DNA from 3 places in the Lysinibacillus sp. GW823-FHT02G10 genome. Region 3 is predicted to be linked to each of the others. Evidence: riboswitches for the same ligand, from Rfam matches in the RefSeq annotation. Region 3 holds a riboswitch; each other region holds the start of a gene.

The links. Region 3 has a riboswitch for S-adenosylmethionine ahead of AC1RFD_RS03075 (YezD family protein). Riboswitches for the same ligand answer to the same signal wherever they lie in the genome.
Region 1: another riboswitch for S-adenosylmethionine. It lies ahead of AC1RFD_RS14410 (methionine ABC transporter ATP-binding protein); the one in region 3 lies ahead of AC1RFD_RS03075 (YezD family protein).
Region 2: another riboswitch for S-adenosylmethionine. It lies ahead of AC1RFD_RS16415 (MetQ/NlpA family ABC transporter substrate-binding protein); the one in region 3 lies ahead of AC1RFD_RS03075 (YezD family protein).

The regions. Positions count from the first base shown of each region.
Region 1 is NZ_JBXAJI010000004.1:78,310-89,411, reverse strand. It holds gene AC1RFD_RS14445 (3-hydroxyacyl-CoA dehydrogenase/enoyl-CoA hydratase family protein) at 1-1,820, shown strand, start outside; gene AC1RFD_RS14440 (acetyl-CoA C-acetyltransferase) at 1,870-3,042, shown strand; gene AC1RFD_RS14435 (acyl-CoA dehydrogenase FadE) at 3,169-4,953, shown strand; gene AC1RFD_RS14430 (arsenate reductase family protein) at 5,137-5,493, shown strand; gene gcvH (glycine cleavage system protein GcvH) at 5,575-5,955, shown strand; gene AC1RFD_RS14420 (toprim domain-containing protein) at 6,047-6,388, shown strand; gene AC1RFD_RS14415 (thioredoxin family protein) at 6,403-6,714, shown strand; SAM riboswitch class I at 6,771-6,874, shown strand; gene AC1RFD_RS14410 (methionine ABC transporter ATP-binding protein) at 6,957-7,985, shown strand; gene AC1RFD_RS14405 (methionine ABC transporter permease) at 7,975-8,643, shown strand; gene AC1RFD_RS14400 (MetQ/NlpA family ABC transporter substrate-binding protein) at 8,712-9,563, shown strand; gene AC1RFD_RS14395 (response regulator) at 9,776-10,648, shown strand; gene AC1RFD_RS14390 (HEAT repeat domain-containing protein) at 10,645-11,102, shown strand, end outside.
Region 2 is NZ_JBXAJI010000005.1:163,794-174,895, reverse strand. It holds gene AC1RFD_RS16430 (enoyl-CoA hydratase/isomerase family protein) at 1-51, opposite strand, end outside; gene AC1RFD_RS16425 (methionine ABC transporter permease) at 65-736, opposite strand; gene AC1RFD_RS16420 (methionine ABC transporter ATP-binding protein) at 729-1,754, opposite strand; gene AC1RFD_RS16415 (MetQ/NlpA family ABC transporter substrate-binding protein) at 1,862-2,692, opposite strand; SAM riboswitch class I at 2,781-2,885, opposite strand; gene AC1RFD_RS16410 (PPC domain-containing DNA-binding protein) at 3,008-3,511, shown strand; gene AC1RFD_RS16405 (pyridoxal phosphate-dependent aminotransferase) at 3,554-4,723, opposite strand; gene AC1RFD_RS16400 (carbon-nitrogen family hydrolase) at 4,820-5,614, shown strand; gene AC1RFD_RS16395 (PucR family transcriptional regulator) at 5,667-7,235, opposite strand; gene AC1RFD_RS16390 (amino acid permease) at 7,469-8,881, shown strand; gene AC1RFD_RS16385 (CoA-acylating methylmalonate-semialdehyde dehydrogenase) at 8,906-10,435, shown strand; gene AC1RFD_RS16380 (aspartate aminotransferase family protein) at 10,460-11,102, shown strand, end outside.
Region 3 is NZ_JBXAJI010000001.1:614,618-625,719, forward strand. It holds gene AC1RFD_RS03050 (DMT family transporter) at 1-610, opposite strand, end outside; gene AC1RFD_RS03055 (LysR family transcriptional regulator) at 744-1,625, shown strand; gene AC1RFD_RS03060 (phosphopantothenoylcysteine decarboxylase domain-containing protein) at 1,697-2,371, shown strand; gene AC1RFD_RS03065 (TetR/AcrR family transcriptional regulator) at 2,474-3,076, shown strand; gene AC1RFD_RS03070 (DUF418 domain-containing protein) at 3,060-4,154, shown strand; SAM riboswitch class I at 4,325-4,420, shown strand; gene AC1RFD_RS03075 (YezD family protein) at 4,491-4,646, shown strand; gene AC1RFD_RS03080 (flavin reductase family protein) at 4,737-5,222, opposite strand; gene AC1RFD_RS03085 (VOC family protein) at 5,372-6,157, shown strand; gene AC1RFD_RS03090 (amphi-Trp domain-containing protein) at 6,528-6,806, opposite strand; gene AC1RFD_RS03095 (cold-shock protein) at 6,952-7,152, opposite strand; gene AC1RFD_RS03100 (formate--tetrahydrofolate ligase) at 7,366-9,045, shown strand; gene AC1RFD_RS03105 (hydantoinase/oxoprolinase family protein) at 9,496-11,102, shown strand, end outside.

The sequences.
Region 1 (11,102 bases), on a different contig from region 3:
CGTTTGGGGAAGATGTGCTTGGTAAAGGAGTTGTACTTGCAAAAGATACACCAAACTTTATTGCCAACCGCATCGGAACATATGGTTTACTTATCACTTTACAGGAAATGTTAAAAGGTGGTTACTCTGTTGGTGAGGTAGACTCTGTAACAGGTCCGCTTATCGGCCGTCCAAAGTCTGCAACTTTCCGTACGCTAGATGTAGTTGGTTTAGATACATTCATTCATGTAGCGAAAAATGTTTACGATCAAACAACAGGTGAGGAGCAGCAAGTATTTGCAGTACCTGAATTTTTACAAAAAATGGTCACAAACGGTTGGCTAGGAGCAAAATCAGGTCAAGGTTTCTTCTTAAAACAAGGAAAAGAGATACATGAGATTGATCCAGCAACCTTAACGTATAGTCCAGCCAAAAAATTAAAAACACCTTCTATTGAAATGGCAAAACAAACTCGTGGATTGGCTAATAAAGTGAAGGCGTTAACCTATGCAAAGGATCGTACAGGCGAGCTATTATGGGGGATTTTTGCACCAACGCTCCTTTATTCTGCACAGCTACATGGGGAGATTGCAGATGATATCGTAGCCATTGATAACGCGATGAAATGGGGATTCGGCTGGCAACAAGGGCCATTTGAGATTTGGGATGCTATAGGCGTAAAAGATTCTGTGGCGAAAATGGAGGCTGAGGGCCGAGAGGTGCCTGCTTTTGTCAAAGAGATGTTAGCAAATGGCGTGGAGACATTCTATACAGAATTAGACGGAGATTTAGCTTACTATAATGGTTCACAATATGTGAAAGTGCCAGTCAATGAAAAAGAGATTAATTTAAAACGTTATAAGAAAAAGCATGGTGTGATTAAATCAAACACAGGTGCTAGTTTAATAGATTTAGGGGATGGAATTGCATTACTGGAGTTCCATTCGCAATCCAATGCAATCGGCTTGGATATTATTCAAATGATTAACTTTGCGGTAGATGAAGTAGAGGCTAACTATAAGGGCTTAGTCATCGGTAATCAGGGGAAAAACTTCTGTGTTGGGGCAAATCTAGGAATGATTTTGGTAGAAGCACAGGATGATAATATATTTGAGCTAGATTTCGTCATTAAAGCATTCCAAGATGCTATGCAGAAAATTAAATATTCACGTAAGCCTGTTGTAGCAGCACCGTTTGCCATGACATTAGGCGGGGGAGCAGAGGTTTGCTTACCAGCTGCACATATTCAAGCAACAATGGAAACATATATGGGCTTAGTGGAAGTAGGGGTTGGATTAATCCCAGGTGGTGGCGGAAATAAAGCACTCTATCAGAAATTCCTAAAGGGCTTACCAAACGGCGTAGAGGTAGACTATCAACATATTGCTAATAAAGTATTTGAAACAATTGCGATGGCGAAGGTTTCAACATCTGGTGAGGAAGCACGTGAAAATAATTTCCTAAACTTTGCGGATGGTATTTCAGTTAATCCAGATCATCAATTGTATGATGCGAAGCAGGCGGCATTAGCACTTTACGAAGCGGGCTATCAACCACCTGTACCAACAAAAGTGCCAGTGGTCGGTGCATCAGGCTATGGTACATTACTCATCGGTGCGCAAGGGATGTTTGAGTCAGGCTTTATTAGCGAACATGATTTAAAAATTGCTAAAAAATTAGCTTATGTTATTGCAGGTGGAAAGGTTCCGTACGGCACATTAGTCGATGAGCAATATTTATTGAACTTAGAGCGTGAGGCATTCCTTAGTCTTGTTGCTGATCCACTATCACAGCAGAGAATGCAACACATGCTGTTAAAAGGTAAACCACTTCGTAACTAATTGACGAAATAGATCAATCTTGCACATGAAACAAAGGGGGATTAATACGATGCGTGAAGCCGTTATTGTAGCAGGAGCACGAACTCCAATTGGAAAAGCAAAAAAAGGTTCTTTAGCAACAGTAAGACCAGATGATTTTGGTGCTGTTGTAGTCAAGGAAACATTGAAAAGAGCAGGCTATGAAGGGCCAATTGATGATTTAATTTTAGGCTGTGCAATGCCAGAAGCAGAGCAAGGAATGAATGTAGCACGTAGTATTGGGGCACTTGCTGGATTACCAGATACAACGCCTGCTCTGACAATCAATAGATTTTGCTCATCAGGTTTACAGGCAATTGCTTATGCAGCAGAGCGAATTATGCTAGGACACTCAAAGGCTATTCTTGCTGGTGGTGTAGAATCCATGAGTATGGTGCCGATGGTAGGGAATACACCACGTTTAAATCCGACTTTAGCAGAAACGGCTCCACAGTATTATATGGGCATGGGGCATACAGCTGAGGAAGTAGCTCGTCAATATAATGTTAGTCGTGAAGACCAAGATGCTTTTGCTGTTCGCTCGCATGAGCTTGCTGAAAAGGCAATTAAAGAAGGTAAATTCAATGATGAAATTGTACCAATTGAAGTGGAACAGCATTACGTAGACGATAACAATAAACCACAAGTGAAAAAATTCACATTCAGTATGGATGAAGGTGTACGTCCAGGTACATCAGTTGAAGGTTTAGCCAAACTACGTCCAGCTTTCCACGTAAAAGGCAGTGTAACGGCGGGCAATGCCTCTCAAACTTCTGATGGTGCAGCAGCTGTACTAGTAATGGATCGTGAAGAGGCTGACAAGCAAGGACTGACACCAATGGCAAAATTCCTAGGCTTTGCAGTTGGCGGTGTACCTCCTGAAGTAATGGGTATCGGGCCTATCGTGGCAGTGCCAAAAGCGTTGGAAATTGCAGGTTTATCCATCGAAGATATTGATTTATGGGAAATCAATGAAGCATTTGCTTCACAGTCATTACAGGTGGTACGTCATTTAGGCATCGACCAAGAGAAAGTCAATGTCAATGGTGGAGCGATTGCATTAGGTCATCCACTAGGCGCAACGGGAGCTATTTTAACATTAAAGCTAATTCATGAATTGAAGCGTCAAGGGAAGAAATATGGTGTAGTGACAATGTGTATTGGTGGCGGCATGGGTGCTGCTGGCGTATTTGAAATTCTATAATTTTTGCTAGATCAGCTTGAGGTGTACTGTTTACGGTTGCCTCCGAACATTGTATACGTCAAGCTTTTCTATACATGATCATTAGGGGAATCAACTAACAAAAAGATATATTGGGAGGAATTAATCATGACTGAAAAAACAACTGATTTCATTAAAGGCGGCGGATTTCTTATTGAAGATGTGGAATTAGATCGTGTATTTACACCGGAAGATTTCACTGACGAGCATAAAATGATTGCTAAAACAACAGAGGAATACGTTACAAATGAAGTTTTACCAGTAGTGGAAAATTTAGAGCACCATGAATTTGAGCATTCAGTGCGTCTCCTAAAAAGTGCAGGCGAATTAGGCTTACTTGGAGCAGATGTGCCTGAAGAATACGAAGGGCTAGGATTAGACAAAGTTTCTTCAGCTTTAATCGCTGAAAAAATGTCTGTTGCAGGTGGTTTCTCTATCACACATGGTGCTCACGTTGGTATTGGGTCATTACCAATTGTTCTATTCGGTAATGAAGATCAAAAGAGAAAATATTTACCTAAGCTTGCTTCAGGTGAATTAATCGCTGCCTATGCATTAACAGAGCCAGGTTCAGGTTCAGATGCTCTAGGTGCAAAAACTACTGCAAAATTAAACGAAGCTGGCACACATTATATTTTAAATGGTGAAAAACAGTGGATTACGAATGCAGGCTTTGCTGATGTATTTGTGGTCTACGCAAAAATTGATGGCGATAAATTCTCCGCCTTTATCGTAGAACGTGCCTACAATGGTGTTTCAGTTGGTCCTGAAGAAAAGAAAATGGGGATTAAATCATCATCAACTCGTACATTAGTATTGGAAGATGCCGAAGTACCTGTAGAAAATCTATTAGGCGAAATTGGTCGTGGGCATATCATTGCGTTCAATATTTTAAACATTGGTCGATATAAACTAGGCGTGGGCACAATTGGCGGATCGAAACGTGCATTGGAGTTAGCTATTCAGTATACAAACCAACGTCAGCAGTTTAAGACAAAGCTTTCTGATTTCAATCTGACAAAAGAAAAATTATCAACGATGGCTTCTCAATTGTATGCTTCAGAATCATTAAACTATCGTACTGTGGGCCTATTTGAGGATCGCTTAAGCCAATTAAGCCTAGAAGAGCAAAAGCAAGGTAAAGTAATTGCAGGAGCGATTGCTGAATATGCCATTGAATGCTCTATTGCTAAAGTATTCGGTTCAGAAACTTTAGACTATATTGCTGACGAAGCTGTCCAACTTCATGGCGGTTATGGCTTTATGGCTGAATATGAGGTAGAGCGTATTTACCGTGATTCTCGTATTAATCGAATTTTTGAAGGTACAAACGAAATTAACCGCATGATTGTACCTGGCACATTTATGAAAAAGGCGCTAAAGGGTGAGCTACCATTATTACAAGTTGCCCAAAATTTACAGCAAGAGCTGCTTATGCTAATGCCAGAGGATATCGGTACAGAGCCGTTAGCACAAGAAAAATATTTAGTGAAAAATGCCAAGAAGATTGCTGTATTAGCTGCAGGATTAGCAGCACAACGCTTTGGTGCAAAGCTTGATCAAGAGCAAGAAGTATTGGTAAACATTGCGAATATAGCTAACCAATTATTTGCAATGGAATCAGCTGTCTTACGTACAGAAAAAGCAATTGCTCGTGACGGTGCTGAAAAAGCACATCAAAAATTGCTATACACACAAATTTTCTGCCAAGAAGCATTCGCAGAAATCGAAAAAGAAGCAAAAGACACAATTCTTGCTTCAGCGGATGGCGATGCAGCCCGTATGACATTATCTGCACTGCGTAAGCTAACGCGTAATAATCCATACAATTTAATTGCGAAGAAGCGTGAGGCTTCCGTTAAATTAATTGATGCTGAAAAATATATTGTATAATAGTGCAAATTTAACCTAGCTATCTGCAAAAGATAGCTAGGTTTTTTATATGAGATGGATAATCGTAAAAGGAGCGGATAAATTTGCACAACTGGTGGATAAACTTACAAAAAAGAGTGAAGTTCACCATTGAAAACAACTATGATGGTATACTACAGAAAAAGACAGAAGAGGAGCATTGTAATGACGATTCAATTTTTCCATTATCCGAAATGTACAACATGTAAAAAGGCACAGAAGTGGTTAAATGAGCATGAGGTTTCCTATGAAGAGGTACATATCGCAGAGCAACCTCCGACTAAAGAAGAACTAACAGCTATTTGGCAAGCTAGTGGACAGCCTTTGAAGAAATTTTTTAATACCTCAGGCATGAAATATCGTGAGCTTGGCTTAAAGGACAAGTTAGCGGAAATGACGGAGGATGAGCAGCTTGAGCTACTTGCTTCAGATGGCATGTTAATGAAACGTCCCATCGTGACAGATGGAAAAAAAGTTACTTTAGGTTTTAAAGAAGTAGATTTTGAGCAAGCTTGGAAATAACCGTATTAAACCTTGTATTTATAGGAGAAGTATGGCACACTGAAAGTGAATATATTACATATTTATGGAGGGGTTTTTTGCATGAGCACACCTAAAGACTTACGATACTCTGAAGAACATGAATGGGTAAAAGTAGAAGATGGAAAAGTACGTATTGGTATTACTCACTTCGCACAATCTGAATTAGGAGATATCGTATTCGTTGAGCTTCCACAAGTTGGCGACGAAATCAAAACAGATGATCCATTCGGTAGCGTAGAATCAGTAAAAACTGTTTCTGAATTATATGCACCAATCTCAGGTACTGTAGTTGAAGTAAATGCAGATTTAGAAGATAGCCCAGAATTCGTTAATGAATCACCATATGAAAAAGCATGGATGATCGTTGTTGAGCCTGCTGACGCATCAGAAGTTGAGAAACTAATGACAGCAGAGCAATACGAAGAAATGATCGCTGAATAAGACAAGCCATAATCGAAAAACGTCGGAAACTACCGGCGTTTTTTGTTATATAATGACTTATAAGTGGGGATCTCTAAATGGAGGTGGCGTAATGTTCGAGGGAAAATGCTTGATAGTAGAAGGGCGCTCAGATAAGCTACAAATTGAGCCTATTTTGAATGAGAATGTTACAATACTATGTACGAATGGTACAATTGGTGTGCATCAATTAGAAGAACTACTGGATCCCTATGAGGGCTGTGAGCTATTTACTTTTTTTGATGCAGATACTTCTGGTGATAAGCTACGTGCATTAATGGACAGACATTATCCAGAGGCTGAGCATCTGCGCACAATGCCAACATACAAGGAAGTAGAAACGACACCAAGAAAAGTGCTAGCAATGATCTTACTGCGTGCACATTTTTCAATCCATAATGAATATATTTTGTAAGGTTGCGTGAGTAAATGGAAGAATGGTCAATAGAGCAGTGGGAAGCGGCTAAACAGTCGGGAGAGAAAACTGCATTTTATTTATATACACCGATGTGTGGAACGTGTGCAGTGGCATCTAAAATGATGTCCATTATTGAGCAATTACTGCCACAGCTACAAATTGGTAAAGCAAATATCAACTTTTTGGAACACATAGCTTATGAGCATCAAATTGAAAGTGTTCCATGTCTACTCATCAGTGATGGCGGAAAAGTGACAGAAAAGATTTATGCTTTTCAATCCGTACCATTTTTATATGAATTGTTAAAAAAATCAATTGACTGAACTTTACTAGCGTGGTAAAGTATCAAATATATTACTAAAACATTAAATATATCGAACTCTTATGAAGAGTGGCGGAGGGAAGTGCCCTATGAAGCCCGGCAACCATCACAATGTGAAAAGGTGCCAAATCACCCAAAGATTTTTCTTTGAAAGATGAGAGAACGGTTTAACGTATCATACGTGACCCCTTCTACTTGTCTGTGAGTGAAGGGGTTTTCTATATGAGAAAAGGAGTATTCGCTATGATCCAGCTTCAAAATATTACAAAGAAATACAAAACAGCAAATGGCGAATTAACGGCAGTCAAAGACGTCAACCTTACTATTAATAAAGGTGAAATTTTTGGCATTATCGGCTATAGTGGTGCTGGTAAAAGTACCATGATTCGTTTATTAAACGGTTTAGAGAAACCGACAGCAGGAACAGTAACGGTGAACAATCAAGAATTTTCATCGATAAAAGGGCAAAAACTTAGAGCAGCTAGACAAAAGGTAAGTATGATTTTCCAGCATTTTAATTTACTTTGGTCAAGAACAGTTGCCGAAAATATTGCATTCCCTTTAGAAATCGCAGGCTTCCCAAAGGCTCAACGTGAAGCGCGTGTGAAGGAATTAATTGCCCTTGTAGGCTTAGAAGGGCGCGATAAGGCATATCCATCCCAGCTTTCTGGGGGACAAAAGCAGCGTGTAGGAATTGCACGTGCATTAGCGAATAATCCAGAGGTTTTACTATGTGATGAGGCGACATCCGCACTCGACCCTGAAACAACGGATGCCATTCTTGATTTACTCGTAGATATAAATGAACGCTTAGGCTTAACAATCGTCCTGATTACCCACGAAATGCATGTCATCCGCAAAATTTGTCATCGTGTAGCGGTGATGGAGGCAGGCGAAATTGTGGAACGTGGTGAGGTATTACAAGTCTTCCAAGCCCCACAGGCGGCTATTACTAAGAAGTTTGTATCTCAAATTACAGACACTAAGGAAACACAGGATACGGTAGCACAAATTAAAACAAACTATCCAACTGGACAACTTGTCAAATTGATTTTTGTTGGTGAAAAAACAGAACAGCCTGTCATCTCACATCTTGTGAAACAATTTGATGTAGAAGTAAGTATTGTTCACGGAAATATTTCGCAAACAAAAAATGGTGCATATGGTACATTGATTGTGCAAATTGATGGCTCTCAGACAAACGTCACTGAAGCCCTTCGTTATTTAAATACAGTGGAAGTACAGACGGAGGTGATTGAAAATGCTAACTAATCTCTTTCCGAATGTAGACTGGGAAAATATGTGGCAAGCTACGTATGAAACTTTATACATGACAGCTATATCAACGGTTGTGACATTTATTCTTGGGTTAGTCATTGGTATTGTTCTATTTTTAACTAGCCCCAATCAGTTATGGGCAAATAAAATCGTTAACTTTTTAACAGGATCACTCGTTAATATTTTCCGTTCCATTCCATTTATCGTATTAATTATTTTATTAATTCCATTTACGAAGTTTTTACTAGGTACAATTCGCGGTGCCAATGCGGCGTTACCTGCTTTAATTATCGGTGCAGCACCGTTTTATGCTCGTATGGTATTAATTGCGTTACGTGAAATTGATAAAGGTGTGATTGAAGCAGCCCGTTCAATGGGAGCAAAAACTTCTACGATTATTTGGAAAGTATTGGTTCCTGAATCATTACCAGCTTTGATTTCTGGTATCACTGTAACGGCTGTTGCTCTTGTAGGATATACAGCGATGGCAGGAATTATTGGTGCAGGTGGTCTTGGTAACTTAGCTTTCTTAGACGGCTTCCAGCGAAATCGCCAAGATGTGACATTAATGGCAACTATTTTGATCTTAGTAGTCGTATTTATTATTCAATGGATTGGTGATTTAATTACCGAGAAAATTGATAAACGCTAGCAAGAAAAAGGGGTTATTCCGGTTTTTACCGCTAACATATTTTAAACAAATAAAAGGGAGTGTCATAAATGAAAAAGTTATTAGCAGGATTATTTTTATCAATACTTGTACTAGCATTAGCAGCTTGCGGTACAGATAAAAAAGAAGATGAAAAATCAGCATCTGGCGATCAAACAGATAACAAAGAAAACGTAACATTAAAAGTAGGTGCTTCTAATACACCGCACGCAGTTATTTTAGAAAAAGCAAAACCGATCTTAGCTAAAGAAGGCATAGACCTTAAAATTGAAACGTATACAGATTATGTTCTACCAAACCAAGATTTAGAGTCAAAAGATATTGATGCAAACTATTTCCAGCACATTCCTTACTTAGAGCTACAAATTAAAGACAATGGCTATGATTTCGTTAATGCAGGTGGCGTTCATATTGAACCAATCGGTATTTACTCTAAAAAATATAAAACGTTAGAAGACCTGCCTGAAGGCGCAACAATTTTACTTTCTAACTCAGTATCTGACCATGGTCGTATGCTGTCATTGTTAGAGGCTAAAGGCTTAATCAAATTAAAAGAAGGCATTGATAAAACAGCAGCAGAATTAAAGGATATTGAAGAAAATCCTAAAAACTTTAAATTCGATGCAAATACTGCCCCAGAAATGCTTGTACAAATGTACGAAAACGATGAAGGCGATGCAGTACTTATCAATTCTAACTTTGCCATCGATAACGGTTTAAACCCAATTGAAGATGCTATTTCTCTTGAAGATAAAGAATCTCCATATGTTAACATCATCGCTGTACGTGCAGGTGATGAATCAAAACCTGAAATTAAAAAATTATTAGAAGTATTAACATCTAAAGAAATCCAAGACTTCATTTTAGAAGAGTGGAAAGGTGCAGTAGTACCGGTAAAATAAGAATTAAAAATTTTATAAAAGGGTACATAAGTTTAACGACTTATGTACTCTTTTTTATTTGTAGTTAAATTGATGAGAAACTATGTATTTTTTATGACGTCTATTTATGTTTAGATATTGTTTAGTCATATTTATTACTATAGTAATGTTGTTAATCTATGAAATAAATGATAGAAAGTAATAATAAGAAAAAACTAGATGGAGTGATTCTAATGAATGATATAAAATTCACCCATGACATCATGCAAGAACATGAAGTAGAGCGCTACTTTAAAATATGGCGAGAAAGTGTTATTAGATCACGCCTTACTATAACAGCAGTCTTTTTAAAAACAGCTAATGCTACACAACTGAATGAAAATGTGAATGATCAAGTTACCTCGTTTTTACAATCAAAAATACGCAAGACAGACTTGCTTTTTCAATTATCCGACGGGGATCATTGGGGCATCTTCTTTTTACAAAGTAGTGATGTAGAAGCTAGGGCGTTTTTAAAACGAATATTTGCCATCTTAAAAGCAGAACGGAAGTTCCAACAGATTGCATTAAAGGCCTCTATAACAGAAATAAGAAATAATAACGTTATTTTTGAAGAGCTGTTAAATAAAAATAAACAGATGTTATCAGGGGATGAGCAATTAACATGGAGTATAGCAGAGGTAAAGGATTACTGTGAGCAACCAACTGAATTAGTGAAAGTTAGTATTATTGAGCAAAACGCCATTTTTAGACAAGTATTAGAGTCAACGCTTAAGCAAATAAATATCCCTTATTTTTCTTTAGATGTAAAGGTTTATGAGGATGGCTATAGCTTTTTGCAATCGGATGATTATAAATCAGGGCATATGCATCTAATTCTTATGAATGATATTTTACCGCTGAAAAATGGCTTAGAAATATTGCATATCTTACGACATATGCCAAATGAAAAGAAATTTATTATTTATATGATGTCAGAACGCAATTCTGAAGGGGCAGCGCTTAATGCTTATGAGGGCGGTGTTGATGAATATATTGTCAAACCATTTAATTTACGTTTGCTAGAAGCCAAAATTAAAAGAACGTTTGCGAGGTTTTGGCAATGATCAAGCTGACTGTTTCGACAATTTTAGCAATAATTTCCTTTTTATTAGTTGTGCTCTTTATCTTTTTTATGTATTTACTTGTTCAGCGACAGCGTGAAAGCTATTTTGAAAAAGTTCGTGACCGTTATTTACAAAATTATTCTCAATTTTGGTATGATTACTTATTCAATAACGCATTATTTAGTATCGTATTGGTACCTAGAGGAAGCGCCCAAGTAGAAGCTATTGAAAAAATTTTTTCATCCTATTTAAAGAATATAAGGAATGAACAGGTGGAACTAAAAATTAAACAATTCTCCAATCAATATTTAAAAGCATTCTACGAAAAAGATTTATCCAGTAAACGATGGAGTATTCGAATGAATGCCCTCTATCGAATTGCAGACTTACAAATAGATGAATTGCTAACGAAGTGCCAAGAATTCGAAAAAAATAACATTACAGATGAAGAACA
Region 2 (11,102 bases), on a different contig from region 3:
TACTAACGTTGCAATATAGCCATTTTTCTCTACATAAATTTCGTTTGTCATCTTCATTCTCCTCTTAATCTTTTTTCAACTTCGCGGCGAAGCGGTTACCAATGGATTGAATGCTCTGCACAAGGATGATTAAGATAAAGACAGTTGCATACATCACATCAACCTCATAGCGCAAATGACCATAACGATAGGCAAGGTCACCTAAACCGCCAGCACCAACCATTCCTGCCATTGCTGTTGCACCAATTAATCCTATTGTGGCAATTGTTAAGCCTAAAATAATAGATGGTCGCGCTTCACGTAATAGGACATGCCAAATGATATGGCGACGTTTAATACCCATGGCTGTGTAGGCTTCTACTACTCCGGAATCCACTTCTAAAAGCGCAGACTCCATCAGTCGTGCAATATAAGGAGCTGTGTAAACAACTAGTGGAACGATTACACCTTTAACACCAATTGTTGTACCTACAATTAACTTGGTAAAAGGTAAGATGAAGAATAGTAAAATGATAAATGGAACAGAGCGAACAATATTGATAAATAGATTAAAAAACTGATAGAAAAATTTATTTTCAAAGGATTGTCCTGGTCGTGTTAAAACGATTAATAGCCCTAATGGAATGCCAATCAGAATGGAGAAAAATAATGAAATTCCGACCATTTGAAATGTTTCGATAATTGCTTTGCCAATAACATCTGACCAATCTGTAAAGAAGCTTTGGATACTACTCATTGAACGCACCTCCTAATTCTTCCACTGCCACGCCATTTTCTGAAAAATACGTTAACGCCTTTTGGACAATCTGCGTTTCGCCATGTAAATGCACCACAATATTGCCGACAATACCGTTTTTTAATTCAATAATATTAGCTGTTAAAATATTTGGTTGCACATCATATACCTTAGTGACTTCTGCTAATAATGGCTTACCAGTACTTTCACCAAGGAATGTTAAACGGATTACACTTCCTGAAACATTTAATTGCTCAATAAGAGAAGGGGATAAATTACGTTGTGAAATTGTATTCAAAAACTTTCGCGTTGTAGGGTGATTCGGTTTCGCAAAAAGTTCAATCGCTGTGCCAAATTCCACAACTTTCCCTGATTCTAGAACAGAAACCTCATCGCAAATTTTTTGAATTACATTCATTTCATGTGTGATGAGCAGAATCGTAATGCCTAATTCACGATTAATTTTTAACAACAATTCAAGAATGGCTTCCGTTGTCTCAGGATCAAGTGCACTTGTTGCTTCGTCACTAAGTAAAATCTCTGGTTCCTGTGCTAAGGCACGTGCAATAGCCACACGCTGTTTTTGACCACCTGAAAGTTGATTTGGGTAACTATCTAGTTTATCTGTTAAACCGACAATTTCAGCATACTTAGCTACTCGGTTTTTTACTTCCGCCTCTTTATAGCCTAGTAGCTTTAAGGGAACTGCAATATTATTGTAAACTGTTGCTGTTTTTAAGAGATTAAAGTGCTGGAAGATCATCCCGATTTTTTGGCGTGTTTGACGTAATTTGTGAAGAGAAAGGGTCGTAATGTCTACATTGTCTATCACTACTTTTCCTGCTGTAGGACGTTCTAGTAGATTAACGCAACGAATGAGTGTACTTTTACCAGCACCACTATAGCCGATTACACCATGAATTTGTCCCTTTTTTACGTGAAGGTTGATGCCATCCACAGCTTTTATGATGCCTTTTTTCGATTTAAATTCTTTTGAGATATTTTGTAATTGAATCATGCGATTGTTTGCTCCTTTCTCAACCTTCTAAAAAGCAAGAATCTGCTCGTCTTCCCATTGGGGAATTTCAGCAGATTCTTCGGCTTTATAGAAGCTTTCTGAACATATTACCAGCTAGGGATTACAGAACCTTTGAATTCCTCTTCGATGAATTGACGCACTTCGTCAGATTGGTAAGCCTCAACGAACTTTTTAATTGTTGGATCATTTTCATTTTCAGCACGTACAACAATATAGTTCACGTATGGAGAATCAGTAGATTCCAATAAAATAGAGTCATCTTTAGGGTTAATGCCAGCCTCTAGTGCAAAGTTTGTATTAATAGCTGCTACATCTACTTCACTAAGTTGTTTAGGAATTTGAGCTGCCTCTAATTCAATGAATTTTAAATTCTTTTTGTTTTCTTCTACATCACGGATCGAGGCTGTTAAGTCTGCACCCTCTTTTAACTTAATATAGCCAGCTTCCTGTAAAACAAAGAGGGCACGTGCTCCATTCGTTGGGTCATTTGGTAAGCCAAACGTTGCACCGTCAGGAATGTCATCAAAGGATTTATATTTTTCTGAGTAGATACCCATTGGATTTAAAATCGTCTTGCCCACTGGTACTAAGTCTGTATCATGGTCTTTATTAAATGTATCTAGGAAAGGCTCGTGTTGATAGCTGTTCGCATCAAGATCACCTTCAGCTAAGGATGTATTAGGTAAAACATAGTCAGAAAATGATTTTAGTTCTACTTCTAGCCCATTTTCTTTTGCTACTTTAGCGGCTACTTCTGCAATTTGTTCGTGTGGACCAGAAGTGACGCCTACAACGATTTTCTTTTCATCAATTCCTTCAGCTTGGCTTTTACTATCTTCTTTAGAGCCACAGCCTGCCAAAGCTGCTACTAATGTTAAACTTGCTAAACCTACTAAAAATTTATTTTTCTTTTTCATGAAAATACCTCCAAGATTGTTTTTATCGGTTTTTTGAAAATAAAAAAACTCTCTTACAAATTAAGAGAGGCTCATGAAAAGATGTCCTCTCTTATCTATCAAACGAAGATCGTTTGCAGGATTTAGCACCTTCCTATAAAAAGGAGGTTGCCGAGCTTCATAGGGCCAGTCCCTCAGCTACTCTTGATAAGAGATTTATAATATTTTTTTGTAATTCCGATAGAACTAATATAATTTATAGGGTATAGTAAGTCAATAAATAATTTTTAAATTTTTTATATAATTATAATATTTCGACGCAAAAGAGGGATAACAATGTCTGTAAGAGTTAATTATGGTATAGGTTCATTTGGTAAGGTTATTAGTGCTCGTTTTCTAACGGGAACAGATATCATTGAAGGAATTGAAGCGCTTTGCGAAGAGAATAGTATAGAGTCAGCAACAATTGTAAGCTGTATTGGCAGCTTTCAAAAAAGTAGCTTTGTTTATTTAGTGCCAGATGCAACAGTTCAAATTCAAGTTCGTTTTAGTGATGTGATTGAAAAAGAGGGACCATTAGAATTTATTCAAGGTTCAGGTGTGGTGTGTAAGCGAGAGGGTGGATATGAGACACATTTCCATGGTTCTATGAGCGATCAATGGGGTGTTGTATCAGGTGGGCATTTAATAAAAGGAGGCAACCCTGTTATTACTGCTGACATCGTGTTGGCAGAGGTACAAGGGATTCAACATATTCGAAAATGGGATGATGAAACAGGTCATGTTCAATTTTATCCATTAGAAAATGGTTTAGGGCAACCAAGGAAAATTGAAAAATAGTAATAATCCTGTAGCTAGGGATAGCTACAGGATATGGCGTCATTATCTTTTAAACAATTGTAATTGCTCGATTCTATGGATTGCTTCACGTAAGCGCTCCTCACTAACCAGCAATCCTACGCGAACATAGCCTTCACCATATTGACCGAAGCCATTACCTGCTGCTACAGCGATATCAGCTTTTTCGAGCAAAAGATCAGCAAACTGTTCACTTGTATAGCCTAATGGTACAGGGAGCCATGCGAAGAAGGAGCCTTTTGGAGCCGTAACATGCCAGCCAATTCTTCGAGCTTCTTCAATGAGTACATTGCGGCGACGCTCATAAGTAGCTCGTAGTTCATCCGCACATTGCTGGGAAGCCGTCAGTGCTACTGCTGCGGCTTGTTGAATGGCAGGGAATTGACTACAAAACAGATGATCCTGAATTAGATTAATAGCAGCAATAATCTCGGCATTCCCTACAGCGAAGCCTATACGCCAGCCAGCCATATTATAGGTTTTCGATAATGTATACATTTCAACTCCTACTTCTTTTGCACCCTTTGCTTGAAGGAAGCTAAATGGTTTATTACCGTCAAATCCTATTGCCCCATAAGCAAAATCATGTGATACGATAATATTGTGCTCCTTCGCAAAGCGAACGGTCTCTTCAAAAAACGCAAGTGATGCTGTACCACCTGTAGGGTTGTTCGGGTAATTTAAGTAAAGAAGCTTTGCTTTTTCTTTCACTTCATCAGGTAATGCATGATAATCAGGTAAGAAATCATTTTCAGCAAAAAGGGGCATTACTTCAAAATTGACGTCTCCTAGTACAACACCTGATAGGTAATCTGGATAGCCAGGATCTGGTAAGAGCATCGTGTCACCAGGGTTTAACACAGCTAAAGGTAGCTCAACTAGACCAATTTTTGTTCCACCAAGAATCGCTACCTCTGTATCTGGATTTAGTTCTACCTGATATTCACGTTGATAAAAGTCCGCAGCAGCTTGGCGTAATTCAGCGAGACCTCTAAATGGTGAATATTTGTGGTTTTGAGGATTTTCAGCTGCTTCCTGTAATGCTTGAATGATGTGAATAGGCGTTGGCTGATCGGGATTTCCTTGCCCAAGGTTAATGACATCACGCCCTTCTTCTAGAGCCAAGTTTACTTTTTGAACGAGTGCTGCAAAAAATTGAGTGGGTAGTTGCTGTAGTTTTTTAGAGAATTCCATGCATGATCACCTTTTTCAGAATATAATAATTATTATTGAAGAATATGAAGCAAATAGTATTACTTTTTCTGTTAATTGTCTAGAGGAGGAATAGAGATGAAAATCGGTTGTATTCAATTAAATATTGGCTTTGGCAAAGTTGAAGAAAATTTTGAACGTGCCGAGGATAAGATTCGTGAAGCTGCAAAAAATGGGGCAGAAATCATAGTGTTACCTGAAATGTGGAATACAGGCTATGCTTTAGAGAAACTACCTGAGCTAGCAGATATCAATGGTGAGCGGACAAAGGCCTTTTTGGCTAAACTTGCTAAGGAACTTGATGTACATATTGTAGGGGGCTCTGTTTCAACAAAGAAAGGCGATAAATTTTATAATACGATGTATACCTTTGATCGTAATGGAGAACTAGTTGGGGAATATAGCAAGGCACATCTTTTCCGTTTAATGGACGAGCATCTTTACTTGGAAGCAGGGGATGAAATGAATCGTTTTGCTTTAGATGATATTGAAGCTGCTGGTGTCATTTGCTATGATATTCGCTTCCCAGAATGGTTACGTGCACATGCATTACAAGGAGCAAAGGTATTATTTGTACCAGCGCAGTGGCCAACTCCGAGGATTGACCATTGGAAAACGTTGCTACAGGCTCGTGCAATTGAAAATCAATGCTTTGTGATTGCAGTAAATCGTATTTCGAAAAAGGTAGAAAATTTTAATGGGCAGTCTATGATTATTCAGCCTTGGGGAGAAGTATTATGGGTAGGTGCTGAGGACGAGGAAGTAGCAGTGATCGATGTAGACTTTTCTATTGTCGATGAAGTACGTGGAAGAATTCCTGTTTACGATGATCGTAGACCTGGATTGTATCACGATGTAGTTGTGAAAAGGTAATAAAGGGCACGCTTAGGAGGGGAGATAGCCTTTTAAGCGTGCCAACTTTTTTCTAGCTCTTATCCTCGATCAATGAATTGGCTAGTAGCATAAATTCAAGTGTAATGCGGTTATGCCCGTTCATAAAATTTTTACCAAGTAAACTTTCAAGCTTTTTTAAGCGGTGATAGAGTGTTTGACGAACAATAAACAATTGATTCGCTGTTTGCTGTTTAGAGCCATTTGTTTGTAAATACACCTGCAATGTTTCGAGAAGCTTACTATTATATTTTTCATCGTATTCAATAACGGGCTGTAAATAGTCGTAAATCACTTCCTGTAAATCCACCTGCATTTGTAATTTATAGATTAAATGATATAAATGCAGATCATCATAAAAGAACGAGGACGTTTGTACTTTTCGACAAATATATAAGGTTTCTAGTGCAGTTTGATAACTTTTAGGAATTTCATCCACATCACAAACGACCTTCCCAATAGCTATCTGATAACCTTGTGTCTGCTGCTTTTTATAAAATTCAGTTTTGACCAAAGAGGAAAACATGTTGTTTAGCATATCACGAATGGCTTTACTATCTTTGGTATGCAGTAAAATAAAAATAACATAGCTTTTTCTTTCAAATAAAAATGGAATAAAGCCATGTTGCTCAAAGAGATTACGATAATAAAGCTTACTATAGACTACATCCTCCTGCGCCTTTGTCAACGTATTAGGAGAAGCCAAAATAAAGACAGTGCCACTGGATTGTGTATAGTTAGTATAATGTGTAACGATAAATTTATAGATTTCCTCCTTAGATAGTTTTTGATCAATCCAATCAGCTAAAATCGAAGCATCCTCAATATTCTTTTTTTCCTCAATATAGAACTCTCGCATTAAAAGCTGTGCCAACGCTGTTGCCGTGCGATCTAATATTAATAATTCAAATTCGGAGAAAAGCCCATCTTCTCGATAAATTGATAAATCGGCATAATGTTGATCAAATAGAAAAATAGGCTCATGTTTAAATTGCTGAGACGATGTATTCAATGTTAGGAATTGCTGCCGCTTTTTATGAACCATATTCGGGAAAAAGACAGGTTCTCTACCCTTAATGGAAAACATAATTTGTATTTTCAATTCATTATACATATTTTGTAAAATATCGTCCGTATTTTGTCCCAATACTGCATTTTTGTTCAATGTTTGTGAGTAAGCTTCTAGTGAAGAAATCAATAGATATTGCTGATTGATAATTTGACTATGTAAATCCTGTGTAATACGAACAAAAGGAACTGCTTCATGGAAAACAATAATAGGCAACTGGTGGCGGTTGGCAAGTGTTAAAATCGCTTCAGGAACTGCTTGAATAGAGGTGCCATATTCAATACAAAGGGCAGCACAATTTTTTTGAATGATGGCTTCTATAAAGGATACAAAGTCCTCGATACTATGTTGGAGACTAAGCCCTGTAGTTAATACTAACTCTTCACCAACTAAAAAATTATCAACATGAATGATTTCTAGTACATGTGCCCATTTAACGCTCCTTGTTAATCCCTCATGACCTGCAACTACCTCTGCATTTTGAAAATATTTATTCTGTAAAACGTCTAGTACTTTTAGTTGAAATGGGCTCATTTTTGCCCCTCCTTTTGACATGCGTGTCTGTGGTTAGAATTCAATAATTTCTGCTTTGCGCTAAGAATTTACTCATAAAATCGTTTAAAAATTATTTTAAGAATATTTAGTCTATTTTACATTATGTATAAAACAAAAGTATAGAATTTTACAGTTTGTCTATTACTTCAACGTTATGAAAGATGTAAGATTTTTGTAAGCGATCAAGCAATCTACTAAAAGAGGTGACAGATATGGGGCAACAAACGCATTTACAAAGAGGATTAAAGAAGCGGCATATGACGATGATTGCGATTGCCGGTGTAATCGGTGCTGGACTATTTATGGGGAGTGGCTCGGTCATTAACCTAGCTGGTCCAGGGGCAATTTTATCGTATATATTTGCAGGAATTATCGTTGTATTAGTTATGCGTATGCTAGGTGAGATGGCGGCAGTCAATCCAACGAGTGGATCGTTTGCTCACTATGCACATGAAGCCATTGGTCCGTGGGCAGGTTTTATGATTGGATGGTTGTACTGGTTTTTCTGGGTGATTGCCATTGCTTTAGAGGCAACAGCAGCAGCTGCCATTATTCAATATTGGTACGATGGGATTCCTTTATGGCTTTTAAGTCTGTTATTAACTGTAGCACTTACATTAACAAATGTTCTTTCTGTCAAAGCTTTTGGTGAGTTTGAGTATTGGTTCTCTCTTATTAAGGTTGCAAGTATAGTCGTTTTTCTAGGTCTTGGTGCTTTTATTATCTTTGGTATTGCTCCAAACTTTAATGCTGTTGGTATGACCAATTTAGTTGAACAGGGTGGTTTTTTACCAAATGGTTTTGGCGCTGTTCTAATGGGTGTCGTTATCGTTATTTTTTCATTTATGGGGACAGAAATCGTTGCGATTGCTGCTGGTGAATCGGATGAACCGTTAGCCGCTGTCACAAAAGCTACCAATTCTATTACTTGGCGTATTTTAATTTTCTATGTAGGCTCTATTGCAGTTGTAGTGACGCTATTGCCTTGGCATTCCTCAGATATTTTAACAAGTCCTTATGTAGCGGTACTTGATTATATTGGTATTCCTGCAGCCGCACAAATTATGAATTTTGTTGTTTTAACTGCTGTATTATCATGCCTAAATTCAGCACTATATGCTACATCAAGAATGGTATTTTCTTTAGCGGAAAAAGGAGAAGCACCAAAGGCATTTTTAAAATTAAATAAAAATGGTGCACCTGTTAATGCCATACTTGCCGCAACATTTTTCTCATATATTGCGGTCATTATGAACTATGTGTCGCCAGATAAAGTATTTATGTTTTTATTAAGTTCTTGTAGTGCTATTACGTTGATTCTTTATTTAATCATTGCCTTTTCACAGTTAAGAATGCGACGGAAGATTGAGCAAGAAAATCCAGAGCTATTAAAGGTGAAAATGTGGCTATTTCCATATTTAACATATTTAACAATAGTAGCAACAACAGCATTACTCATTGCGATGTTCTTTATAGAGTCTATGCGCTCACAAATTTTATTTACATGCGTTATTGTGGCCATTGTGATGATTTTCTATATGCTGACTCAAAAGAAAAAGGTGATCAAACAAGCCGATGAATCAAGTTCCCTTTTCACAAAAGACAAGTTTGATTTTGAACAATAAGACGAAAAAAAGGAGTGGTCAATTATGACAGTTCAACAAGAAATGAAAACGCTAACACATTTTATCAAAGGAGAAGAGGTAGCAGGTACAAGTAACAGATTCTCTGAAGTATATAATCCGTCAACAGGTGAGGTTATTGCAAGAGTACCCCTTGCTTCAAGAGCCGAGGTAAAGCATGCTATTCAGTTAGCTAAGGAAGCCTTTCCAGCATGGAAAAAAACATCAATTGGGAAGCGGGTAGAAGTGCTACATCGTTTCCGTCAGCTGTTAGTAGAAAGACAGGAAGAACTTATCAATGTGATTTGCCAAGAAAGTGGAAAAACTAAGGAAGATGCGAAAGGTGAAATTGTTCGTGGTATTGAATCTGTGGATATGGCGATCAGTGCCCCCCAATTGCTAAAAGGAGAGTATTCCGTCAATGTAGGTGGAAATATTAATGCTTTTTCTGCCAAATCGCCTCTTGGTGTAGTAGCAACCATTGCACCATTTAATTTCCCTGTTATGGTACCACTGGCTATTACAAGTATGGCTGTTGCGGTAGGAAATGCAGTTATTCTAAAGCCATCTGAACGTGTACCTATTTCAGCATTATATTTGTGCCAATTATGGAAAGAGGCAGGTCTACCAGACGGTATTTGGACAGTGGTTAATGGAGATAAAGAGGCAGTCGATGAACTATTAGAAAATAAAGAGATTCAAGCAATTTCATTTGTTGGCTCAACGCCTGTTGCTGAATATATCTATCAAACTGGGACAAAGCACAATAAACGAGTCGCTGCATTTGGTGGTGGAAAGAACTTTATGATTGTTATGCCTGATGCCAATTTAGAACAGACAGCAAATGCCTTTTTAGGAGCAGCATATGGCGCAGCATCTCAGCGTTGCATGGCTATTTCTGGTGCACTCGTTGTAGGGAAGGATACGGAGCAACGATTTACGGAAATATTGAAAAATAAAATTTCCGAACTAAAGGTAGGGCCTTATACAGAGCAAGACGTCGATTTTGGTCCTGTTATCACTAAACAATCAAAGGAAACGATTATACGTTATATCGATGGGGCAGTCAGTGAAGGAGCGAATCTTGTCATCGACGGAAGAAATCCAAAAGTATGTGAATCGTCAAATGGTTTTTATCTTGGTCCTACATTACTTAATCATGTCACACCAGAAATGACGATCTTCAAAGAGGAGGTCTTTGGTCCAGCACGTATTGTAGTAGGGGTTGATTCACTACAAGAGGCTATTGATTTAATAAATGATCATGAGCTTGGCAATGGTGTCACAATGTTTACAAGCAGTGGTGCGGCAGCGCGTAAATTCCAAGAAGAAATAGAGGTGGGTATGGTAGGGGTAAATGTGCCAATCCCAATCCCAGTTGGCTATCATAACTTTGGTGGGTGGAAACGTTCTAAGTTTGGTGAAGGGCATATGTTTGGTCCAGATCAGGCGAGGTTCTTTACAAAGGCAAAAACGATTTCTGAACGTTGGCCCGATGAGACAGAAGATACAGCAAGCTCCTTTGCGTTCCCAAGTAATAACGATGCGAAAAACTAAAATAATAATGAGGGGTGTTTGACGATGACGCAGATCAATCTTAAAAGTGATGTATTAGCAAAGGATGAGCAATATGTATGGCATTCGATGAAACCCTATAATCCACAAGCCACGTATGTAGTAGAGAAATCTGATGGTGCAAGAATTACTGATACAGATGGTGTGGAATATATTGATGCGATGGCTGGGCTATGGTGTGTCAATGTTGGCTATGGTCGTAAAGAATTAGCGGATGCAGCCCATGAACAAATGATGAAAAATGCTTATGCACCTTTATCTCAGGGACATTTACCAGCCGTGGAACTAGCCGAAAAACTTAATGAAATGCTTGGTGGAGATTATGTTATTTTCTTCTCTAACAGTGGTTCAGAAGCGAATGAAACAGCTTTTAAAATAGCTCGACAATACCATCAGCAAAAAGGACAAAACTCGCGCTATAAAATCGTCTCTCGCTACCGTGCTTATCATGGGAATTCCTTCGGTGCATTAGCGGCAACAGGGCAGGCGGAGCGTAAATATAAATATGAGCCTCTATCACCTGGCTTTATCCATGTTGCACCACCTGATCAATATCGTGAGCATGAAAGTGAGACTATTGCGCCATTAGATTTAGCGAGTGTAAAGGCCGTAGACAAAACGATGACCTGGGAGCTGAGCGATACAATTG
Region 3 (11,102 bases):
CTGAATTTGGCATTGTTGGTGTTTCGAATAGAAAGGTTAACACAAGTGCATAAATTCCAGCAAAGCCAAGCTGATAAATTCCGTATGAAATGGACTCTACATTTCGTGTGAATGAGCTATTTAAAAGTAAATAAATTGAATAACATAACGCAGCAATTGCTACTAATAAATCACCTTTATGGAATGTGAATGAGCCGTGTGCTGTTAAGACGGTAATACCAATCATGGTACAAATGATCGCAAAGCTAACTGCTCGAGAAGGTAATTTTTTTTCAATAAAGCTGCTGAAAATCGGCACTAACACGACCGTTAGGCTCAAGATGAAGCCAGCATTTGAAACAGAAGTAGATTGTAAACCAAATAAACTTAACGCGAACACAATGAATAATAAAAATCCTTGAATAGCCGCATATTTTAATGTTTTACCATTTACTTTGATCATCCGTTTGTAAAAAATAAGTCCTGCTACAAAAAATGCGATGATACAACGTAATGCCACCACATTATAAACTGCCAACGTTTCTAGCCCCATGACCATAAAGGTATAAGAGAGCCCCCAAAACATTGTGACAATAACCATCAATACATTTGCTTTTCCTTGGATACTCATTATGTTCACCTACCATCTGTGTACTAAAACAGTTTTATACTAAAAATTACTATATATCTTGTATTGTGATTAGTAAAACGAATGTTTATAATGAATAGGATTAAAAAAATTCATGTATATAGAGGGATTGCGGATGAGCTTAGTGAAATATGAGATTTTAACAAAGGTGGCAGAGGTGGCAAGCTTTACAAAAGCAGCTGATGCGCTAGGGTTAACACAATCTGCTGTGAGTCATGCCGTGTCGAGTTTAGAAAAAGAGTTTGGCTTTGCGCTCATTCATCGAAGTCGTGTGGGTGTGACATTAACGAGTGAGGGACAAACAATGCTAAGGGCAATGCGTCAGGTTTTGGATGCTCAGGAATTATTGCAACAGGAAGCAGCTCACATTCATGGCGTGACACGAGGTAAGGTTCGAATTGGTGTGATATCGAGTATTTCTTCCAATTGGATGCCAGAAATTGTTCGAATTATGGATAATCAATTTCCAGGGATACAGGTGGAGTTACGAGAGGGAGATTACTATGAAATTGAACAATGGCTTTTAAGTGGTGAAGTAGAAGCAGGATTTTTGAATGGTCAAAAGTCAGAGCAATATCAGTTCACTGAGCTCCAACAAGACCCATTATTATGTATTGTTTCGGATAAAAGTCCATTGTTTGATAAGACAGAAATTGATATCGTAGATTTAGAGGATATGCCATTTATTATGACTTCCTATAAAGGGACAAATGATGTCAAGGTGCTATTAGAGCAATATCATGTTAAGCCGAATATCCGCTTTGAGCTTTCCGAGGAGGTAGGGATTCTTTCCATGATTTCTCATCATTTAGGGATCAGTATTTTACCTCAGTTGGTTATTCAAAATTTACCGCCAACATTGAGAGCGATTCCGTTAAAGCAAGGTGGCTACCGAACGATTGGTATTGCCATGAAACACCATGCTTCGCCCGTCACAAAGAAATTTGCAGAGATATTAAGTGCTTGGCTAAAAGAACAAAACAGCTCCCTAAAATAGTGGCTATTGAAGCCTATCCTTACATTACGTTAAAATAGTATTTGTATATATTTCAGAAAATAGGTGAGTGTATGTGGACATTACAGGGCAAAACCGTACTCATTACAAGTGGGGGAACACTTGAAAAATGGGATCGTGTACGAGGTCATACGAATTTATCAAAAGGCACAATGGGGTGTTATTTAGCAGAGGCGGCGCTGGCTGCTGGCGCTAACGTAGTATACATGCATGGTTACTTTGCACAGCTCCCAGAAAACCAAAATGATATGACATTGATACAATTTGAAGGCATAGAGGATTTAGGACAAAAGGTGCGTCATGCAGTTCAACAACAACATGTCGATATCGTTATTATGGCGGCTGCGGGCTCTGATTGGGTCATTGACAAAGTATATGATCAATCAGGTAATTTAATGGAGGAAACGGGGAAAATGCCTTCTGACGAACCACCTATTATTCATTTTAAAAAAGCACCAAAAGTATTAGGTCAAATTAAGGGATGGCAACCGAATGTAACGTTAGTAGGCTTTAAGCTCGAAGCAACGAATGATGAGGAATTCTTGTTAGCTCGTGCCAGACTGCGTATGGAAACAGCCAATGCACAATTTATGGTAGCAAATAGCTCTCAGTCTTTATATGGGGGGGATGAACCTCATTGGATTGTACCTGCTGATGGACAGCCTCTTAAAGTAATGGGCAAGCAAAAAACAGCAGAAGCTTTAATGATGTATTTACAAAATCAATAAATGTGAACTGTGTAGAGAAATATTTCTACACAGTTTTTTCTTGTCTAAAAGGTTAGCATCCTATAATATTTACTTAACGGTCGGTAAAAAAGGAGGGTAATAATGGGAAATAAAGAACAAACTTTTCACAAAATTATAGAAATTGCTTATGGGATGTTTGCGGAAAATGGATTTGAAAAAACAAGCTTAGCAATGATTGCTACAGAGGTCGGTATTTCAAAACCAGCCATTTACTATTATTTTCAATCAAAGGATCAATTAATCGCTTTCATATTTGATGAATTGTATAAAGAAATTCAACATGATGTTGCTGTGGATTATAAAGAGCTTTCTTCTGCTAATTTTAAGGAGGAATTACTTAAGCTAGGCTATAAATCTATTGAGGCACAGGACAAGGACCCTTATTTTAATAAAATATTTAATCAATATGTACTATTAGCGGCCCGCGATGAAAACTATAAAAGACAATTAGTAGAGCTAGAAACCAGCTTTTTAACGAGCTTTGTTGCTATCCTACGATATGGCGTACAGCTAGGCGTGCTAGAGGATACTCCCCATATAGAAGCGAAGGCACAAATGCTAGCCCTCGTCTATGATAATATCGGTAATTTCATGTTAACAGGCAACCAATTGAACTATAGGGCTATTTGGAAGGAGGCTGTACATAGCGTTATCCAAGGGGGCAAAGATGACAAAAAGAAATGATGATCGGCGCATTGAAGGTCTTGATTTTGCAAGAGCTCTCGCCATGCTTGGCATGTTCATTGTCAATTTTGGCGTCATAACAGGTTCTACAACGAATGGTTCAACATGGTTAATTGCCTTCCAACATCTTTTCGAGGGACGTGCTTCGGCCGTATTTGTCATGCTAGCAGGAATAGGGACAGCCTTAATGACTCGTCAGGCTAGAGAGAGTAAGGACCCAATCCTTCTTCGTCAAAATCGACTTACTTTGTGGAAGAGGGCGCTTTTGTTATTTACGATAGGGATAATTTTATATGCAATCGGCTGGACAGGAGATATATTACATTATTATGGCGTGTATATGTTTGTTGCTGCTTGGTTGATTGCCCAATCCAAGAAAATGATGATCTTCATAATCGGTGCCATCCTTATCCTTTCACAATGGCTTCAAATTCAATTTAGTTACCTTGCTGGTTGGCATCCAACATATGTGCTACTAGAGTATCTTGATTTTTGGACACCAGCAGGATTTATAAGAAATTTGATGTTTAATGGCTATCATCCACTATTCCCCTGGATTTGCTTCTTTCTGATAGGTATGGTAATGGGCACATTAGATTTAACAAATCATACATTAAGAAAAAACTTACTGGTGATAGGTTTATTGTTAGTCATCATGACTGAGACTTGTTCAACGTTATTCATTAAGATGACAACCATTCATTTATTAGATGTAGAGAGTGCATTGTATTTATTTGATACAGGACCGATTCCACCGAATATGATGTATGTCCTATCTAATTCGGCTTCGGCTATTGTCATCATTGTTGGCTCCATCTATCTTGTAGAGACATGTAAAAATAAAGTTATTCAATCTTTCATATTAACAGGACAAATGTCTTTAACGCATTATGTTGGCCATGTTGTTATAGGCATTGGAATACTAATTATTTGCCAAAAGCTGGAGAACCAAACACTTGCTTTTTCCATGCTGTATGCCTGCTGTTATTTTTTAGGATGTGTCGTTGTTTCTGTATGGTGGAGGACTAAACATCATCGAGGCCCACTTGAATTCATGATGAGGAAATGGAGCTTGTAATAAATTAATGGATTGCCATCTATTTCTCACTGACTAGGCATAAAATACTTTAGGTTTAGGGAGTCTTTTAATCTAAACGACATATTGCATAGTATTCAACTAGGTTTTCTAATATTTTGTATTGACATTCCTATAGCAGAATTATAGAATTATTTTCAAGAAACGCAGTACTCTTATCAAGAGAGGTGGAGGGACTTGGCCCAATGAAGCCTCGGCAACCGAACAACAGGTGCCAAATCCAACAGATGGTGTCTGAGAGATAGGAGGGGCTATCAATCAGTTTGATGCGTTGGCCTCTTTATGAACAATAAGGATAAAAAAGAAGGGGTGTATCGTATGGCTCAGTCAGTAAAAGTAGATGATAAGAAACTAGAGGCAATTGCGAAGGCGATTCAAAATCTTGAATTTGGTGAAGTGCATATTACGATTCAAGATGGTGTGATTGTGCAAATTAATAGGCTTGAAAAGCAGAGATTTCCGCAGAAAAAATAACAATGATTTCAGTAGAACTTATGTCAAACGGCCACCTATAAGCATGAAGGATTTCCTGTGCTTACAAGTGGCCCTTTTTTTGTGTAAAGACTAGCTATAAAAGCTTTTTGGTATGGGACCGATATGACGGCGATGATAAAGCAAAGGCTCTTTTTGAGCATTTGTAATGTCTACGACCTGCCCAATAAAAATGGTATGGTCGCCAGCATCGATTTGCTGAAATGTTTTACATTGTAAATTAGCTGCTGTATCATGTAAAATCGGTAGTCCTAAAGAGGAAGTTGACCATTTTGCTTGTGCAAAGCGATCAGGGATTTTACTGGCAAATAGTGTACATAAATGCTCTTGATCACTCGCTAAAATATTGACCGCAAAATTTGGCGCAGTCGTGAAATAAGGATGGAGCTGAGATTTTTTATCGAGTGACCACAAAATAAGGAGCGGGTCGATTGAAACAGATGCAAAGGAATTGACGGTTAAGCCAATCGGTTTTGTGTCATGACATGTCGTGACAACTGTTACGCCTGTAGGATAATTACCTAATGCCAATTTAAAAGCAGCTACTAAATCTGTCATTCAAATCACCTCTTTATGAAATTAGTGAACGGAGTTTGTAGGTAAACGAAACTTTTTTTCATATCCTACTAGTAACTCCTTTTCTTGAGTAAATTTTAAACTAATCAAACATACAGGTAAAGGTAATGGGGAAAGAAAGGGGAATGGCCATGACTTTATATTTTGATCATTTGGTTCATCAAGTGGAATCACCAGAAAATATAAAGGTTTTCTTCAATAAACGAAATGTCCATACAGTGAATGGTGGGCAGCACACGATGTGGGGGACTTATAATACGTTAAGCTACTTTGGCTTAAGCTATATTGAACAAATTGCTATCTATGATCGTGATTTATTTGAGCAAGCGGCACAATACCCATATTCCCTACATTATACGTTTAAACGTGATCAAGAGCGCCAGGGATTTTCTCGAATTGCTCTGCGCACAAAAAATATTGAGGAAGAGGGTCGACGCTTGCGAGCATTGGGCTATGAAGTATATGGACCAGATGCATGTAGCAGAACAAGACCAGATGGCACTGTGGTAGAATGGAAGCTACTGCATTTTGGTAAGCCAGATCTGCCAATTGATTTTCCATTTTTGATTGAATGGGCGGAGGAAGATGAAGAACGTTTGGTTCAATTAAAGGCAAGTGGTGCCATTGATGTCAAACAGGCTATAACGATGGAATCCGTCCAATTCTACGTCAAGGACATGCAGGCAACAGTTAAGCTGTGGCAAGAGGTGTTACAGCTACCAGTGCCTACGCAATATGAGCAGTATTTGTCACTACAGCTACCGAATATGCGCTTAGATTTCTATGAGGAAGAGAGCGCGATGACAATTACACTTGGTCATGTCAAAGAGGGACCATTTGGTGTGACATTAAAGGATCCTAAACGAACAAAGGAAACTTTAGTTTGCCCTGGTGCTTTTTATTGGATAAATCGATAAGGAGAAAAGGCTGGGCCATAACTAACTGGGACCTTCATTAAGCCGAATAATCTTTAAATTAACAAACATGATAACTAGAAAAACCGAACTATTCCGAAACACTTCGTAAGCGTTTTAGTGGATAGCTCGGTATTTTTATGGGCTGAAACAATTTTGCTCCCGCCTTTTTACATAAGTATTGAAAAACAAAACCATCAATAGAATTTCTGATGCTGGCTACTTGCTTTCTTGTGGATTTAGCGTTACAGAGGAGACCCTGGAGCGAAATCACCCCCTCACCTTGCTAAAATTTTAGCTAGTGACATGATCTTTAATTCAACAATATGGAAAAATCCACTTCATCAAAAAAGTGGATTTTCGTTGCCAATTATTATTCAATTGTCATTTTTTTCGGTGTTTCTGTACCTGTATACCAATCAAATTCAATTTCAAATGAATGCTTGTCGCCCTTTTTTGTATAGGAGTATTCGATTTTGAGCTGTTCACTTGGGCTGACAACTGTTGGCTCTGTGTCTTGAACAAAAGTGAATTCACCATTTTCTTTAAGCTTTTTTGCAATCGTTTCCAGTGTTGCTGCAAATTCTGCTACACTTTGTCGTTCTTTATGCTTCAAAATAACTTCAGTCATGGGTTTATTTTGTTTTTGCATCGAAATCCCTCCTTACGTTTTGTTACTTCTATTATAACATGGAGGGGGCATTCAGCTTATAAAACAATACAAAAAGCGGATGAAGGAAACGATGCATTTCCTAATCCGCTGCTAATCTGGAACTACACGGATAGTCCCATTACGCTTATAGTTTTACAACATTTGATGCTTGGGGTCCACGATTGCCTTCCACAACATCAAATGAAACCTTTTGACCTTCTTCAAGTGTACGGAAGCCTTCCTCCTGGATGCCCGTAAAATGAACAAATACATCTTCGCCATCATCACATTCAATAAAGCCATAACCTTTTTCATTATTGAACCACTTTACGATCCCCTGTTGCATAAGCATTCGCCTCCAATGCGCTTGAATGTAAAATAAAGTTAAATAAATGGTGCACTCATTGAGAAAATGTGAAAAAATTGCATTTTCTCTTAGAACATACAGGAATTGAACAAATAAGTCAATTGATTGACGAAATGCTTGCATATCTGGCTTTCTTTTTTTTCACAATTAAGACTATAATGGAAATGAACAACATAGAAAGTAGGATGCCAAATGACAACGAAAAATCAACCATTATCAGATTTAGAAATCGCTAGTCAAGCAGTGATCAAACCTATTACGGAAATTGCCAATGCTGCGGGTATTCCAGAGGATGCTCTTGAGCAGTATGGACGCTACAAAGCAAAGATCGACCCATTAAAAATTACTGCTCAGGGCGAGGATGCAAAGGTAGTATTAGTATCAGCTATAAGTCCAACCCCAGCTGGTGAAGGAAAGTCGACTGTGACTGTTGGACTAGCAGATGCCCTTCATCAATTAGATAAGAAGGTGATGGTCGCATTACGTGAACCATCATTAGGTCCAGTCATGGGCGTAAAAGGTGGCGCAACTGGCGGAGGTTACGCACAAGTTATACCAATGGAGGATATTAATTTACATTTTACTGGCGACCTTCATGCGATTACAACAGCTAACAATGCTTTATCCGCATTTATTGATAATCATATCCACCAAGGAAATACACTTAACATTGATCCACGACGCATTATTTGGAAGCGTGTCATGGACTTAAATGATCGTGCCCTTCGTAAGGTAGTGGTGGGATTAGGTGGTCCTGTTCAAGGCATGCCGCGCGAGGACGGCTTTGATATAACGGTTGCCTCTGAAATTATGGCGGTATTCTGTTTAGCAACAAGCATTGAGGATTTACGTGAGCGTATCGCTAGTATCGTGATTGGCTATACTTTCGAGCGTGAGCCTGTCTTTGTGCGTGATTTACAGGTAGAGGGTGCCTTAACACTATTATTAAAAGATGCCTTCAAGCCAAACCTAGTTCAAACATTAGAGGGAACACCTGCTATTATCCATGGTGGTCCATTTGCGAATATTGCCCACGGCTGTAATTCTATTATGGCGACACAAACCGCTCGTAAGCTAGTTGATATTGTGGTGACAGAAGCGGGCTTCGGCTCTGATTTAGGTGCTGAAAAATTCATGAACATTAAAGCTCGTAAGGGAGGCTTTAAACCAAGCGCAGTTGTCATTGTAGCGACAATTCGTGCATTAAAAATGCATGGTGGTGTACCGAAAACAGCGCTTGTAGGTGAAAATGTGGAAGCACTCCTACAAGGAATTGAAAACTTAGCTAAACATGTAGATACAGTTCGTACATTTGGCGTTGAACCAATTATTGCCTTAAATCGTTTTATCACGGACACAGAGGCTGAACTAGAAGCCGTTCTGAACTGGTGTCAAGAAAATCATGTTCGCATTGCCCGTACGAATGTCTGGGAAGAGGGCGGTAAAGGTGGTCTAGCCTTAGCTGAGCAAGTACTAGCTGTGCTAGAGGAAGAAAACAACTTCTCTCCTTTATATGATGTAACAGAGTCAATTGAAGAAAAGGTACGTACGATTGTGCAAAAGGTATATGGCGGGAAAGATGTACAATTTACAGACCAAGCCAAAAAACAAATTGCCCAAATCGAAAAATTTGGTTGGGACTCCCTTCCAATTTGTATGGCGAAAACCCAGTATTCTTTATCAGACCAACCAAGTTTACTTGGTCGTCCAGAAGGCTTTACCATCACAATTCGCGAAGTTATTCCAAAGCTTGGTGCAGGCTTCTTAGTTTGTCTAACTGGCGATATTATGACAATGCCAGGACTTCCAAAAGCACCAGCTGCGCTACGCATGAATGTCGATAACGAAGGACATGCGGTAGGATTGTTTTAACAGAATATTAAAAGCTGCCTACTTAAATGGGCAGCTTTTTTATTGATAATGGGTAAACATGGTTTGTAGGAGGTGACCCAATTCATCGTCTATCTACAATGCAAATATGGTATAAAAGTAAAATTTCGGATGATTCCTTCATCCACCTCTTGAGTAAAAATTCATAAAAATTAATTTTTTTAAAACGATTTTAAGATTCTAGTGAAAACTAGGATCTTTTTTATGTTGCACAAAAATCACGAGAACCTTCCTTATATAAATGTGTTTGGTATTTTTTATCAATAGTTCTCTGATATTGGAAAGATAGAGCGGGTTTTTACAACGAAGGACAATTGTCAAATGAATTTTTATTTAAAAAATACATTGAATTTTCTTTTTCTTTTAAATATAATTTATTTAATTCTAATTCGGAACACTGTACCGATAATAGGAACACGGAGGGATGAAGTCTTGAAAATCGCAACAGATATTGGCGGTACTTTTACTGACCTAGTTTTCACAGATGAAAAAGGAAATCTTCATTTTGATAAGGGACATACGACACCTGGTCACTTTGAGGATGGCATATTAAATGTATTAGGACGACATGTAACGGAAGATTCTTTCATTGAATCATTTATTCATGGATCGACGGTTATCATCAATACATTAACGGAAAGAAAAGGGGGCGTAGTTGGGTTAATTACAACAAAGGGTTTCCGTGATGTTATAGAAATTGCTCGTGGAAATCGACCAGACTTATATAACTTTAAATATAAAAAGCCAGAACCATTTGTAGAGCGTTATTTACGTCAAGAAATTGATGAGCGAATTGATTTTAAAGGAAATATTATGAAAGCGCTTAATACCGAGGAAGTTGACGAGATCGTTTATAAATTTAAGGAATTAGGTGTTGAGGCGATTGCCATTTCCTTAATACACGGCTATAAAAATCCAATTCATGAACAACAGTTAAAAGAAGCCATTTTAAAAATTTGGCCGGAAGTATATATCACACTTTCAAGTGAAACGATTAAAGAATACCGTGAGTATGAAAGAACAAACACAACAGTCCTAAATTCTTATGTAAAGCCAATTGCACATGCCTACTTAAAAAGCCTAAAAGAGAAATTAAGCACAATTGGCATTACAGACCATTTAAAAATTATGCAATCGAATGGCGGAACTACAAGCTTTGATAAAGCAATGGAGCTACCAATCAACCTCGTTGAATCTGGACCTGTAGCAGGGATGTTTGGGGCAGCTAAATTAGGCCAACTTTTAAATGAATCGAATATCATAGCTTTTGATGTTGGTGGGACGACAGCAAAATGTTCGCTTATTACAGATGGCAAAGTCAATGTCACAACAGATTACTATATTGAAAGAAATGAAAAATTTGCGGGCTATCCAATTAAAACACCTGTAGTGGATATTGTGGAAATCGGAAATGGTGGTGGCTCTATCGCACGTGTAGATCAGTTTGGCTCATTAAAGGTTGGACCAGATTCTGCTGGGGCAAAGCCAGGGCCTGTAGCATATGGCTTAGGGAATACACAGCCAACAATTACAGATGCCAATGTTTATTTAGGAAGATTATCCTTAGAAAACTTTGATAACCCAGTATCCATTGACAAAGTGGAGGAGGCTCTTGTTGAAGCAATTGCGAAACCATTTAATGTGTCAGCAGAAGAAGCAGCACAGGGTATTTTAGATATTGCAAACTCCAATATGTTAAATGCACTGAAGCTGATCTCTATTCGTAAAGGCTATGATCCTGAAGACTTTACAATGGTGGCATTTGGTGGTGGTGGTCCACTACATGCGATTAATTTAGCAGAAGAGCTTGGTATGAAAAAAGTCATTATTCCTTATGGCTCATCCGTCTTCTCAGCATTAGGAATGATGATGACCGAATATCGACAAGATTACATTCAAACAAGTTTAATGAACTTTGACAAAGACCATCTTGCGGCTATTCAAGAAAATATTGATCAAGTCATTGCTAATGCCTATGCAGATGCACCATTATCAAAGGATCATTATTATTTTGAAATTAATTATGATTTACGCTACAA